3 regions of the Arthrobacter sp. D3-16 genome follow, and region 1 is predicted to be linked to each of the others. Evidence: riboswitches for the same ligand, from Rfam matches in the RefSeq annotation. Region 1 holds a riboswitch; each other region holds the start of a gene.
The links. A riboswitch is a leader RNA that binds a small molecule or an ion and turns the genes downstream of it on or off. The one in region 1 is predicted to bind thiamine pyrophosphate.

Region 2: linked by a shared signal. The riboswitch ahead of thiC (phosphomethylpyrimidine synthase ThiC) and the one ahead of M1D32_RS06965 (FAD-dependent oxidoreductase) in region 1 are both predicted to bind thiamine pyrophosphate.
Region 3: linked by a shared signal. The riboswitch ahead of M1D32_RS18700 (ECF transporter S component) and the one ahead of M1D32_RS06965 (FAD-dependent oxidoreductase) in region 1 are both predicted to bind thiamine pyrophosphate.

The regions. Positions count from the first base shown of each region.
Region 1 covers NZ_CP096437.1:1,437,481-1,441,754, forward strand. Annotated here, with positions in the region: gene M1D32_RS06955 (RNB domain-containing ribonuclease) at 1-1,307, opposite strand, end outside; gene thiE (thiamine phosphate synthase) at 1,368-2,105, opposite strand; TPP riboswitch at 2,133-2,251, shown strand; gene M1D32_RS06965 (FAD-dependent oxidoreductase) at 2,244-3,602, shown strand; gene thiS (sulfur carrier protein ThiS) at 3,599-3,835, shown strand; gene M1D32_RS06975 (thiazole synthase) at 3,840-4,274, shown strand, end outside.
Region 2 covers NZ_CP096437.1:1,752,768-1,757,041, reverse strand. Annotated here, with positions in the region: gene M1D32_RS08365 (VOC family protein) at 1-163, opposite strand, end outside; gene M1D32_RS08360 (amidohydrolase family protein) at 266-1,348, opposite strand; TPP riboswitch at 1,452-1,559, shown strand; gene thiC (phosphomethylpyrimidine synthase ThiC) at 1,575-3,386, shown strand; gene M1D32_RS08350 (alpha/beta hydrolase) at 3,456-4,190, opposite strand.
Region 3 covers NZ_CP096437.1:4,000,816-4,005,089, reverse strand. Annotated here, with positions in the region: gene M1D32_RS18720 (iron-containing redox enzyme family protein) at 1-80, opposite strand, end outside; gene M1D32_RS18715 (DUF4383 domain-containing protein) at 159-617, opposite strand; gene M1D32_RS18710 (hypothetical protein) at 739-948, opposite strand; gene M1D32_RS18705 (heme-degrading domain-containing protein) at 1,056-1,598, opposite strand; TPP riboswitch at 1,671-1,811, shown strand; gene M1D32_RS18700 (ECF transporter S component) at 1,877-2,500, shown strand; gene M1D32_RS18695 (ABC transporter ATP-binding protein) at 2,500-4,056, shown strand; gene M1D32_RS18690 (energy-coupling factor transporter transmembrane component T family protein) at 4,053-4,274, shown strand, end outside.

The DNA of each region.
Region 1 (4,274 bases):
TTGCCGTTTTCCTTTTGCGGCTTGGACCCGGTAATCACGATCGCGTCGAATTCCTGCCCGATGTGGTTAACCAGCAGCGCGGCCTCCACGGTATCGAGGGCCATCCGTTCCATCCGTGATGCCAGCTGGTCCGACCCGGCCATGATCTCGGGCAGGGACTGGAGTGCCTCCCGTGCCCAGGCCGGTACATTGCCGCCATTACTCAACGCTTCACAGATCACCAGGACAAAGCGGTCCACGAGGCGGCGCAGGGGAGCGGTGGTATGGGCATAGGCGGCGCCAATGGCGGACTGGACGGCGTCCTCCGGGACGGAACCGTCAAAGGCGGTGTAGGCGGCGCCGCGGAACAGCATGCCGGCCGAATGCAGGATGGCCAGCTGGCGGGGATCGGTGGAGTCGAGGCTGCGCAGGTATTCGCCGTAGCTAACCTCCCCGTCCCAGGGCTTGCCAAGGGCCTCTGTCTGCAGCCGGAAATGATTCAGGGAGCGCTCGTCCGGGGACGGCATGGTGCGCAGGATGCCCACCTTACCCGCGAGCATGAGGTTGGCCGCTGCCATTCCGGTCATCAGGGATATCTGCGCGTTCCAGTCCTCCACCGGAAGCTGGGGAGCGGCGGCAATCCGGTAGCCGCCGTCGGGAAGCTGGACAATCTCCTGTTCCGGCATGTTCAGGCTGGCGCCCCCGCGGGCCCGTTCCAGCTCCACGCGCTTAAGCCCCACTTCCTTAAGGAGCTGCAGCACAGGGGAGGCGGTACCGGCGTCAAGCTCCGCCTGCACCCCCTTATAACTGAGCTTCGCGCGGCTGCGCATCCGGGCCCGCTTCACGGCTACGGATGTCACCTCGGCAGCGCTGTCCAGGCGGAAGTCCCAGACGAACGCAGAACAGTCCTGGCCGGGGAGGAGGCTGCCGGCCTGTTCGCTGATGACTTCCGGATGCAGCGGGATCCGACCGTCAGGGGCATAAAAGGTCTGGCCCCGGCGGCGGGTTTCCGTGTCCAGGGCCCCGCCAGGGGGCACGAAAGCGGGGACATCGGCGATGGCGTACAGCACGTGGTAGCCGTCGCCGTCAGCTTCGATGAACAGTGCCTGGTCCAGGTCAGTGGACGATGCGGGATCGATGGTGATGAATTCGACGCCGGTGAGGTCGTAGTCAGGAAACTGCAGGGCCTCAACTGCCGCTTTCGCGTCAGCCACCGCGTCCTCAGGGTAGGCGCCCGGCAGCTCCAGCTCCGTCCTCAGGGCACTCAGCGCTTCCTCAAGGGCGTTGTTGTGCTCGTGGACGTTGGGGGCCAGCCGATGGTGTGACACGAAAATCAGCCTAGCCGGAATCGGCGCCTTTATGCAGGCATCCGTCCCGGAGCGGCGGCATCAGGAGGTGAGGGCATCCAGGGCGGCGAGCAGCGCAGCGGCGGCGGCTGCCGGGTCGCTGGCCTCCGTAATGGCCCGGACCACCACGATCCTGCGTGCGCCCGCTTCCACCACCTGCTCCACGTTGCCGTGGTCAATGCCGCCGATCGCGAACCAGGGCACACCGCCGTCGTCCTGTCCTTCCCGCGCTGCCGGCCGCGCGGCTGTGGCGGCATACTGCACCAGCTCCAGTCCCACAGCTGCCCGCCCCGGTTTGGTGGGCGTGGCCCATACCGGACCCACGCAGAAGTAGTCCAGCCCGGCGGGGCCGGCGGCCGCACCGAGCGCCGCATCCACCTGGGCAGGGGTGTGGCTGGACAGGCCGATGGCGGCGTTGCCGTTGAGCAGGGTCCGTGCAGCGTCCAGGGGCAGGTCCTTTTGGCCGATGTGGAAGACGGGTGACCCGGACAGCACCGCGATGTCGGCACGGTCGTTGACAGCCCATAGCCGGCCGTGCCGCTCTGCCGCTTCCTTGAGCACCGCCAGGAGTTCCAGTTCCTCTGCTGCCTCGATGGCCTTGTCCCGCAGCTGGATGATGTCCACCCCGCCGGCGAACGCTGCGTCCACGAACTGGTCGAAGTCGCCGCGGTCCCTGCGGGCGTCAGTGCAGAGGTAGAGGCGGGCGGCGTTGACGCCGTTGCTGATCTTGGCGCTGCTGAGGACATCGGTGCCGGCGGCAGGGGTGTGGGACACATTCATGGGGGAAAGCCTAGTTCCTCTACACTGGCCTCGTACTGCGGGAGCCCGCGGCAGCTGTCACAAAGCGCCGGGCTGAGAGGGCGTCAGAGCCGACCGCTTGACCTGATCCGGCTAATACCGGCGTAGGGAAGGAGACACATGGGCGCACCATCAGGGCCCCTGGCCGTGGACGCGGACAGCACAATCCATGCTGATGTGGCGGTGATCGGCGGCGGAGTCATTGGCCACGGTATCGCGTGGGAGGCGAAGCGTTCCGGCCGTTCCGTTGCGGTGATCGATGACGCACCGGGTTCGGGGGCCAGCTGGGCCGCCGCCGGGATGCTTGCCCCGGTAAGCGAGCTGCACTACCAGGAGGAGGATCTCCTGGAATTCATGCTGGATGCCTCGGCCCGCTGGCCGGAATTTGCCGCCGGTCTCACCGCAGCGTCGGGAGCAGATCCCGGATACATCACGACGCCGACCCTCGCCGTGGGTGCCGACGCCGCCGACCGCCGTGCCCTGATGGACCTGCGTACCGTCCAGCAGGCCAGCGGCCTTTCCGTAGAGCCGCTTACCGTCCGGGGTGCGCGGCAACGGGAACCCCTGCTCAGCCCCGGGATCGCCTGCGCTTTGGACACTCCGGCCGACCACCAGGTGGATCCAAGACTGTTGGTGGCCTGCCTGCAGGCCGCCTTGGCCGGGCATGGTGCGGATGACGGCGGCGGGGACACGAAGACAGCCGCAGGTTGGGGCAGTGCAGCAGGTGGCGCCGTCGACGGATATGCGGTACCGGCGAAGGCAGCCGGACTGCTGTGGCAGGACGGGGCTGTTGCCGGCGTGCGCCTGGCGTCCGGGGGAACCGTGCTGGCGGCCGAAACGGTGGTGGCGAACGGGCTGCACGCGGCAGCTCTTGAAGGACTGCCTGATGAGCTGCTCCTGCCGTTGCGGCCCGTCTACGGGGACATCCTGCGCCTGGCAGTGCCCAGGCATCTGCAGCCCCTGGTGACCTCCACCGTCCGTGGACTGGTGCACGGCGTTCCGGTCTACATCGTCCCCCGCAGGGACGGCACGGTGGTGATCGGGGCGACCCAGCGCGAGGATGCGGTGTCCGGCACGGACGCCGTTTCCGCCGGGGGCGTGTACCAGCTCCTCCGCGACGCGCAAGTACTGGTTCCCGCCGTCGCCGAACTCGAACTGCTGGAATGCACCGCCCGCGCCCGTCCCGGAACACCCGACAACGCGCCGCTGCTGGGGCGGGTTCCCGCCCCGGACGCAGCGGCCAACGGCCAGCACGGGTACGTTTCCGGCCTGATCATCGCCACCGGGTTCTTCCGCCACGGAGTCCTGCTGGCACCGGCCGCAGCCGCCGTCTGCCGGGACCTTCTGGACGGCCACGAGGACCCCCGGTGGGCGGCCTTCAGCCCGGGCCGCTTCTCCACCGGGGCAGGCGCCGGCGTAACCACCGGCTCAGTCCCCAAACACTTCAGCCACACATCGCCCACAAAGGAAACAGCATGAACATCACCTTGAACGGAACCCGGCACCCTGTGCCTGAGGGTGCCTCCATCACCGTGCTCGTCAGCCAGATCACCGGCCGCCCCCTGGCCGCCAACGGCCAGGCAACCGACGGCCAAAAGCTTGGTGTGGCCGTGGCCCACAATTCCGAGGTTGTACCGCGCAGCCAGTGGTTTACCACCGCGCTCGCGGATGGCGACGAGGTCGAACTCGTCACGGCAGTCCAGGGAGGCTGAGACCATGACCGAAACGATCACCACTCCACGCGTGGCCGGCCATGATGATCCGCTGGTCATTGACGGCGTCACGTTGACATCCCGCCTCATCATGGGCACGGGCGGCGCGCCCAGCCTGGACGGCCTGGGGGCTGCCCTCCTGGCCTCCGGCACCGGCCTCACCACGGTGGCAATGCGGCGGTATTCCACCGCTGAGACCGGATCACTCTTCCAGCTGCTCGTGGACCACGGCATCCGGGTGCTGCCCAACACAGCAGGCTGCTTCACGGCCCGGGATGCCGTGCTGACGGCCGAACTGGCCCGGGAGGCGCTGGAAACCGACTGGGTGAAGCTGGAAGTCATCGCTGACGAACAGACCTTGCTGCCGGACGCCGTCGAACTGGTGGACGCCACGGAACAACTCGTCAACAGGGGCTTCAAGGTTTTTGCCTACACCAAC
Region 2 (4,274 bases), 320 kb from region 1:
GCCGGCCGAGGTAGAGCCCGCCGTCCTGCTCGGCAATGACCTCAAGACCGAGGGCGCGCTGGTAGTAGTCCGTCATCACCTTCATGTCGCCCACCTTGAGCATCACGGTGCCCATGGTCAGGTCGGCAGGAAGAAGATCCTGGCTGATGGCTTCTGCAGTCATTGAACGCTCCTGGTGTTGGCGGCCGTCCGGATGAGGCTGCCTGTCACAGTTAAAATTACTTGAACCTTCAATTTATTCCAAGTGCTTTTCCTGAATGGGAAATCAGCGGATGACGCGGCCCCCGAGCACGACGTGCGCCAGTTCGCTGACCGTTCCAGGAGCCTGCCGCGGATCTTCCCGGCACAGCACGACGTCGGCACGGGCGCCCTCCTGCAATCCCTCGGCACCCAGCCAACTCCGGGCACCCCAGCAGGCGGCGTCGAGGGCAGCGGCCATTGGCAGGCCTGCACGGTGAAGGGCCAGAATCTCATCGGCGATCCTGCCGTGCCGTATAACGCTGCCCGCATCGGTACCGGCGTAGATCTGCACTCCTGCTTCGTACGCCTCCAGTACCCGCTCCGCCCGGCGCTCCCACAATGCCCGCATGTGTGCGGCGTACCGGGGAAACTTGGGCTCCGCCTGGGAGGCGATATCCGGAAACGTCGCGATGTTGATGAGGGTGGGCACAATCGGAACGCCCTGCTCGACGAACCTGGGCAGATGCCGTGGCAGGAGCCCAGTGGCATGCTCGATGCAGTCGATCCCGGCGTCCAGCATCTGGTCCAGCGTTTCTTCGGCAAAGCAATGGGCGGTAATCCGCGCGCCTTCATCGTGCACCGCCTGTGCGGCGTCCCTGACGACGGCGGCAGGAAAGGACGGCGCCAGGTCACCGGCGCCGCGGTCAATCCAGTCCCCCACGAGCTTGACCCAGCCGTCGCCGTCGCGGGCCTGTTTCCGGACAGCTTCCACCAGGCCGTCCGGTTCAACTTCCTCGGCGAAGCCCCGCAGATACCGCCGGGTCCTGGCAACATGCCTGCCGGCCCGGATGAGTACAGGGGCGTTCGGGCTGTCCTGCAGGAAGCGGGTGTCAGCAGGGGAACCGGCGTCCCGCACCAGCAGTGTTCCAGCGTTCAGGTCGGTTCTGGCCTGTTCCTCCGCAACTGCTGCCTCCACCGCCCCACCGGCTCCCAGCCCGATATGGCAGTGGGCATCCACGAATCCCGGCAACACCCATCCGTCCAGGACCGTGCGCGGTTCCCCTGCCGGCCGCTGGAATGTCAGCCTGCCGTCAACGGACCACAATCCCCGCCGCTCGCTGTCCGGCCCGGTGAGGACGGTTCCCGTGAAGTGGACGATCTCTGCCATGGATTTACCTCTTTCCCGCCCCGACAGGCTAGCACCGCCGCATGTGGCAGGAGCCCTTCGGCCTTGTCCCACCCTGGCCCTCCGGGGTCTGTGGTAGCTTTCATCTTGACCACACGGGTGCCCCTGCAGGGGCTGAGATCGGGCTGACGCAGCCTGCGACCGTTGAACCTGTCCGGGTAATGCCGGCGAAGGAAGTGAGTAAACCTTGAGTACACCCATTGCACCGTTGAACCCTGCCCACACTCTGTCCGGTACGGCGGAAGGCGGCCAGGACCAGGCTGCTGTCACGGAGTCGCTGAAGTCCCATTCCCTGGCCTTTGTCCGCGATGCCGCATCCGGCATACAGGTGCCCGTTACGGAGATAGCCCTGGCGCCTTCACCCAACGGCGACTCCAACGGTCCGTTCCGGATCTACCGCACTGCCGGCCCGGGGGGCGACCCCGTCCGGGGCCTCAACCCGTTCCGCTCACCATGGATAGAAGCGCGCGGCGACACGGAAACCTACGGCGGCCGCGGCCGGAACCTGCTCGACGACGGCCGCTCGGCTGTCCGCCGGGGTGCGGCCAGCGTGGAGTGGAAGGGCGCCCGTCCGGTGCCCCGCCGCGCCGTCGAAGGCAGGACGGCGACGCAGATGCACTACGCACGGCAGGGCCTCACCACCCCCGAGATGCGTTTCGTGGCGCTGCGGGAGAACTGCGATGTGGAACTGGTCCGCAGCGAAGTGGCCGCCGGCCGGGCGATCATTCCGAACAACATTAATCATCCCGAGTCTGAACCGATGATTATTGGCAAAGCCTTCCTGGTGAAGATCAACGCCAACATTGGCAACTCTGCTGTCACCAGTTCCATTGCCGAAGAAGTGGACAAGCTGCAGTGGGCCACCCAGTGGGGCGCAGACACCGTGATGGACCTTTCCACCGGCGACGATATCCACACCACCAGGGAATGGATCATCCGCAACTCACCCGTTCCGATCGGCACCGTCCCCATCTACCAGGCCCTCGAGAAGGTTAACGGCGAAGCAAACGCGCTGACGTGGGAAATCTTCCGCGACACCGTCATTGAACAGTGCGAACAGGGCGTGGATTACATGACCATTCACGCCGGCGTCCTGCTCCGGTACGTTCCCCTGACCGCCAACCGCGTGACGGGCATCGTGTCCCGTGGCGGATCGATCATGGCCGGCTGGTGCCTGGCGCATCACCAGGAAAACTTCCTGTACACGCACTTCGATGAGCTCTGCGAAATCTTCGCGAGGTACGACGTCGCGTTTTCCCTGGGCGACGGCCTGCGGCCGGGGGCAACGGCCGATGCCAATGATGCCGCGCAGTTCGCCGAACTGGACACACTGGCCGAACTGACGCAGCGTGCCTGGGAATACGACGTGCAGGTGATGGTGGAAGGCCCCGGCCACATACCGTTCCACCTGGTCCGGGACAACGTCGAACGCCAGCAGGAGCTGTGCAAGGGCGCGCCCTTCTACACTTTGGGCCCGCTCGTTACCGACGTGGCGCCGGGGTACGACCACATCACCTCAGCGATCGGCGCCACGGAAATCGCCCGCTACGGAACGGCCATGCTGTGCTACGTCACTCCGAAAGAACACCTGGGCCTGCCTAACAAGGACGACGTCAAAACAGGAGTGATCACGTACAAGATCGCAGCGCACGCCGCAGACCTCGCCAAGGGCCACCCGGGGGCGCACGAACGCGATGACGCACTGTCCAAGGCACGCTTCGAATTCCGCTGGCGGGACCAGTTCGCGTTGTCCCTGGACCCGGTGACCGCCGAGGCCTTCCACGACGAGACCCTCCCCGCGGAACCCGCCAAGACAGCGCACTTCTGTTCCATGTGCGGTCCCAAGTTCTGTTCCATGAGGATCAGCCAGGACATCCGGGACGAATACGGGTCAGCGGAGTCGCAGGCAGCGGTGGCGGAAATGGCAGCAGGAATGCGGGGAAAAAGTGAGGAATTCCTTGCAGCGGGCGGCAAGGTCTACCTCGCGGAGCTGGCTGTTCCGGTGAACGACCGCCCGTAGCTGCACCACAATTTCCGTCCGGCAGGCTATTGGGGGCCTGCCGGACGGGGAAGCTGCCCGCGGCAGGCCTCAGGAAGCCCTGGCAGGCTGGCTCCTGCTGACCCCGCTGATGAAGGAGCGGATGATGCGGTCACCTTCCGGGGAGTCATGGGGCCGGTGCCCTCCCGCCGCCGTGCGGTGCAGGGAGCCGGTCTCACGCAGGTAGCCGGCAATCTCCTCGTAGAGCGGCTCCCATCCCCCGGTGAGGACCAGGGTGGGGACGCCGGGAACAATGTGCAGCGGAGCCTCCCAGGAAGGAGCCTGCAGGCGCAGCCTCCTGGCGGACCGCTTCTCCTCCGCTGTGGCCGGCTGCTGCAGGTCCGTGGCATAGACCCGCCGGACGAACTCGCGCTGGAAATCCTGGTCGCTCATGTGGTGCCGGGCCTCGAACAGGGGTTGCATCAGCTTGATATGGGCCGCCGTGGCCGGCAGTTCCGCGGTGAGCGACAGGCAGGCGGGCTCCACCAGGGTCAAGGACAAGACAAGGTCGGGACGTTCGACGGCGGCCATCATCGCTGCGATGGCTCCCTGTGAGTGCGCAACGACGTGTCCGCCCGCGGCGCCCCTGCCGTCGTCGGCAAGGGACTGCAGCACAATGGCGGCGTCCTCCTCGAAGGAGGACTCAACGGGTTCAGCCACAGGATGGTACCCGTGGCGGCGCAGGAACAGTGCGTCATAGGACAGTGCCATACCGTGCTGGCGCGGCCAGGCCGCAGAGCCGAAGCTGCCGGCGCCGTGCACGAACACTACCCTCTGCTTGAACATGACCCAACCCTATTCGACGGCACCGATAACCCAGGAGAGTAACGCCAAGTGTCGTTCTGACCGCTCAAAACGAGGCTTGGCGCT
Region 3 (4,274 bases), 1.7 Mb from region 1:
ACGCTGCCGGTGCCGGCGGTTCCTGCCAGGGCAGTGAACAGGGCGCTGCTGATGGGGCCTCGGGATTCCGGGATTTTCATGATGCTCCTTTGGGCGGCAGCAGTGCTGCCGGTGTTGCGGCGTCGACGGTGACGGTTTCGGTTGGGCCGGGGCTCAGGTCACGCCCGCGGCGGCTTCTTTGGGGTGGTTCGCGGTGACAGCAGGATGGCCAGGATGATCATGCCCAGGCCCAGGGCCAGGTGCAGCCAGTTGTCGGCGCCGTTGACAGGGACAAAGTTGGCAGGGGTTTGATCGCCCACCAGGAGGCCGTAGAGCCAGAGGACCAGGTAGACAACGCCCCCGTAGATGAGGAAGCTCCTTGCCTGCTGGTGCGTTCGGGCCAGCAAGAGTCCCGCTGCCCCGAAGGCCGCGTGCACGATATTGTGCAGGATGGACACCTGGAAAAGCCCCAACAGCAAGGCTCCCGAGCCGTGCCCGGCCATGCCCAGGGCCTCGTAATTAGCAGTGATCCCGGGGATGAACCCCAGCACAGCCACAAGGAGGAAAAGGGCGCCCGTTGCAAACGCCGCCTTCTGCAGGCCGGTCCTTGCTCCGGTTGCCCGGGTGCTGACTGTCATGTCCTGTCTCCTCAAAAACCGGGAGACAACATAGTAAGCATGGTTACTAATAAAAGCTAAGTACGCTTCTCATCTTCTGGACGGCCAGCGAGTGCGGCGCCCCGGCTGGTGATGCTGGTGTCTACCCGTCGGAGGTACTCCACACATAGGGATTGGCCTGGTGCCCGCCGCGTCGGCCGTGCTCGTACCCCTGCTGCCAGGCCTTCCCGACGGCGGACACAAGTTCCGCCAGCAGGGGATAGTAGGGGTGGTCCGGGCCGATATAGATCATCTCCTCGGCGGCCTTGTCCACCGCGGCCCGCACTTGGTTTTCGGCTGCAGGACCTAGCATTGGCGTCCTCCTGGTTGAACTCCGGCCGCTGGCCTCGAATGTACTCCCGGGCCTGTGGCGGAGTCCATAGCCCGCTGGTTGATGCCTTCGGTCCATCCGCTCCGAAGTCAGTCCGCCCTCATGGACCCAAGGATCTCCCGCAGGCCCTGCACCACCAGGTCATGGTCCTGCACCTGGGGAAGCCCGGAAACAGTCACTGTTGCGACTGCGCCCACTCCTGTGACGTACACAGGGAAGGAGCCGCCGTGGGCGGCGTACCGGCTCTGATCGAACCAGGCGTTGTCCTCGATCCGTCCGCCCTTGAGCCGGGCGCGCAGCCCCACCAGGAGGGACGGCACCTCGTACCGGGCGGCAGTGCGCTGCTTCGCGCGGATCCAGTGCTCGTTGTCCGGCGTGGCGCCGGGCAGCGCCACATGGAACAGGACCTGTTCACCCTTCGTGATGTCTATCGCAATGGGAAACTGGCCCTCCTTGCCCAGCTCCACCAGCAGTAGCCCCAGGTTCAATGCATCATCCAGGGAGAAGCCGGGAAACTGTAGCTCCCGGATTTCGCTTTCGATCCGGGCGATGAGCGTTGGCAGGGATCCCTCCGGCTGGACGGCATCGGAATCCGGATCAAACTCGGTCACATGCGGGGAATTGGCAGCCATGGCCCACAATCTACCCCTCCTCCGGTGTAAACTGGACCCCGCCCACAAGGGCGATTATTTACCGACAGAATCATTCAACGACAGGGGAGCGCCGCCGTCGGGCATCACTGGCCATGCCAGGGACCGCAGGTGGGCGCTGAGAGTGCGGACAGCCGCAGACCCTCGAACCTGATCCGGTTAGTACCGGCGCAAGGGAGTCGAGTTCTCGAAGTGCGCGGCAACGGCGGCAACGCCGGTTGCTGTATCCACTTTCCCCTCCTGTTCCTCAGGAGGATCGCATGGCAACGACAGTAATCAAGAAGACCACCAGCAAGTCCTGGCGCGTCGTGGACATCGTGGTGGCAGCCCTCATCGCCATCGCAGGCGGCGTCATTTTCTGGGCCTGGTCCCAGGGCGCAGCCGCAGTCTCGGCACCAATGAACGCCGTTTATCCGCCGCTGACCGGCTTGTTGGCCGGCGGCTGGATGATCCCCGCGGTGCTGGGCATGCTGATCATCCGCAAGCCAGGCGCCGCACTGTTCTGCGAGACCGTGGCCGCCACCGGCGAACTCCTCATGGGCTCGCAGTACGGCGCCTCGGTACTGTTCTCCGGGTTCGTCCAGGGACTGGGCGCCGAGATCATCTTCGCGATCTTCGTGTACCGGAAGTTCAACCTGCCCGTAGCACTGCTCGCGGGCGCTGCCGCGGGCTTTTTCTGCGGCCTGAACGATTCCTTCGCGCCCTGGGGCTGGAACATCGCCTACTCCGGCGGGGACAAGCTGGCTTACATCATCTTCACTGCCATTTCCGGCGCCGTGATCGCGGGAGCCCTGTCGTGGATCGCCACCCGCGGCCTGGCAAAGACCGGTGTCCTCAGCTCCTTCGCGTCACGCAAGGCAGCATCGGAGCCCGTCTTTTCCTGATGACTGCTCCTTCCCTCTCCGGCGCTGCCGTGGCGGCGCGGCCGGCTGCAGTCACTGCCAGGGGCTGGGGCTGGCGGCATGCCGGGCGGTCCAAGCCTGCCGTCCGTGCCCTCGACCTGGACATTCAACCCGGCGAACGCGTGCTCCTGCTGGGCCCGTCCGGCGCCGGCAAGTCCACGCTCCTCCACGCACTGGCCGGGGTGCTGGGGGATGCGCACGACGACGACGGCGAGGCGGGCGATTCCGATGAGTCCGGTTCGCTGCTGATCGACGGCGCCTCCCCCCGGGAGCAGCGCGGCCGGGCCGGATTGATGCAGCAGGATCCGGAGACCCAGGTTGTCCTCTCGCGCGTAGGTGACGACGTCGCCTTCGGCGCCGAGAACCTTGCCGTACCCCGCGCTGACATCTGGGCCCGCGTGCACGAGGCGTTGGACGACGTCGGGCTTGCCCACCTGCCGCTGGACCATCCGACGTCGGCCCTGTCCGGCGGTCAAAAGCAGCGCCTTGCGTTGGCGGGCATTCTTGCCATGCGGCCGGGGCTGATTCTCCTCGATGAGCCAACTGCCAACCTGGACCCTGCCGGGGTGGTGGAGGTGCGGGACGCTGTGGGCCGCTGCCTCGACAAAACCGGGGCAACCTTGGTGGTGGTGGAGCACCGTGTAACCGTGTGGAAGGACCTGGTTGACCGGATTGTGGTGCTGCAGCCCGGCTCTTCAACCGATTCCGCAGTGCTGCTGGACGGCCCGCCGGACCAGGTCCTCAGCGAAGCCCGGACCATGCTGATCGAGGCCGGGGTCTGGGTGCCCGGCTACGTCCCTCCGACGCGCCTCCGTGCTGCCGGTTCGGCTCCGGCGACTGGCGACCTGCTGCTTGCCGCCGAGGAGTTGGCCGTGTCGCGTGAACATGCGCGCCGCAAGGGCTTCCGGAAGGTGCCGCCGGTGCCGGTGCAGCAAGGCATTTCCGCGCAGGTAAGGGCCGGTGAGGCGCTGGCCATCACCGGGCCGAACGGAGCGGGGAAATCGACATTTGCGCTGACGCTGGCCGGGCTGCTGGAACCGGTTGACGGCAAGGTTTCCGCCACCCTGGCCCTCAGCCGGGGAGCTGGAATTGACCCTTACCAGTGGAAGGCCGAGCAGCTGATCGAGCGCGTGGGTACGGTGTTCCAGGAGCCTGAGCACCAGTTCGTCACGGGGAAAGTACTGGACGAACTGATGTTCGGCCCGCGGCACCTTGGCCACGGAGAAGAGCGGGTGGATGAACTGCTCGAGCGGCTCCGGCTCACCGGGCTCGTCGACGCCAACCCGTATACCCTTTCGGGCGGCGAGAAGCGGCGGCTTTCCGTCGCCACGGTCTTGGCCGCGCACCCCCAGGTCCTGGTCCTGGACGAGCCAACCTTCGGGCAGGACGCCAACACCTGGGCTGAGCTGGCATCCTTCCTGTCCGAGCTCCTGGACGCGGGCACGGCGGTAGTGTCCGTGACCCACGATGCCGAGTTCACGGCTGCGCTGGGCGGAACGGAACTGCGGCTGGCTGCTGCGGCGGCGGTGTCGCCATGAGGCAGGAGTTGAACCTGCGCGGCAACCACGCCCTGCTGACCCGTGCCAATCCGTTGAGCAAGTTCGCCGCCGTCTTCCTGATAACAGCAGTGCTGGCGCTGTCCATTGACTGGGTGTCCGCGTCAGTGGCGCTGGTCTTTGAGTTCCTGCTGTTCCCATTGGCAGGCCTCACCCTGACTCTGCTGTGGCAGCGGGGCTGGCCGCTCATCCTGGCCGCC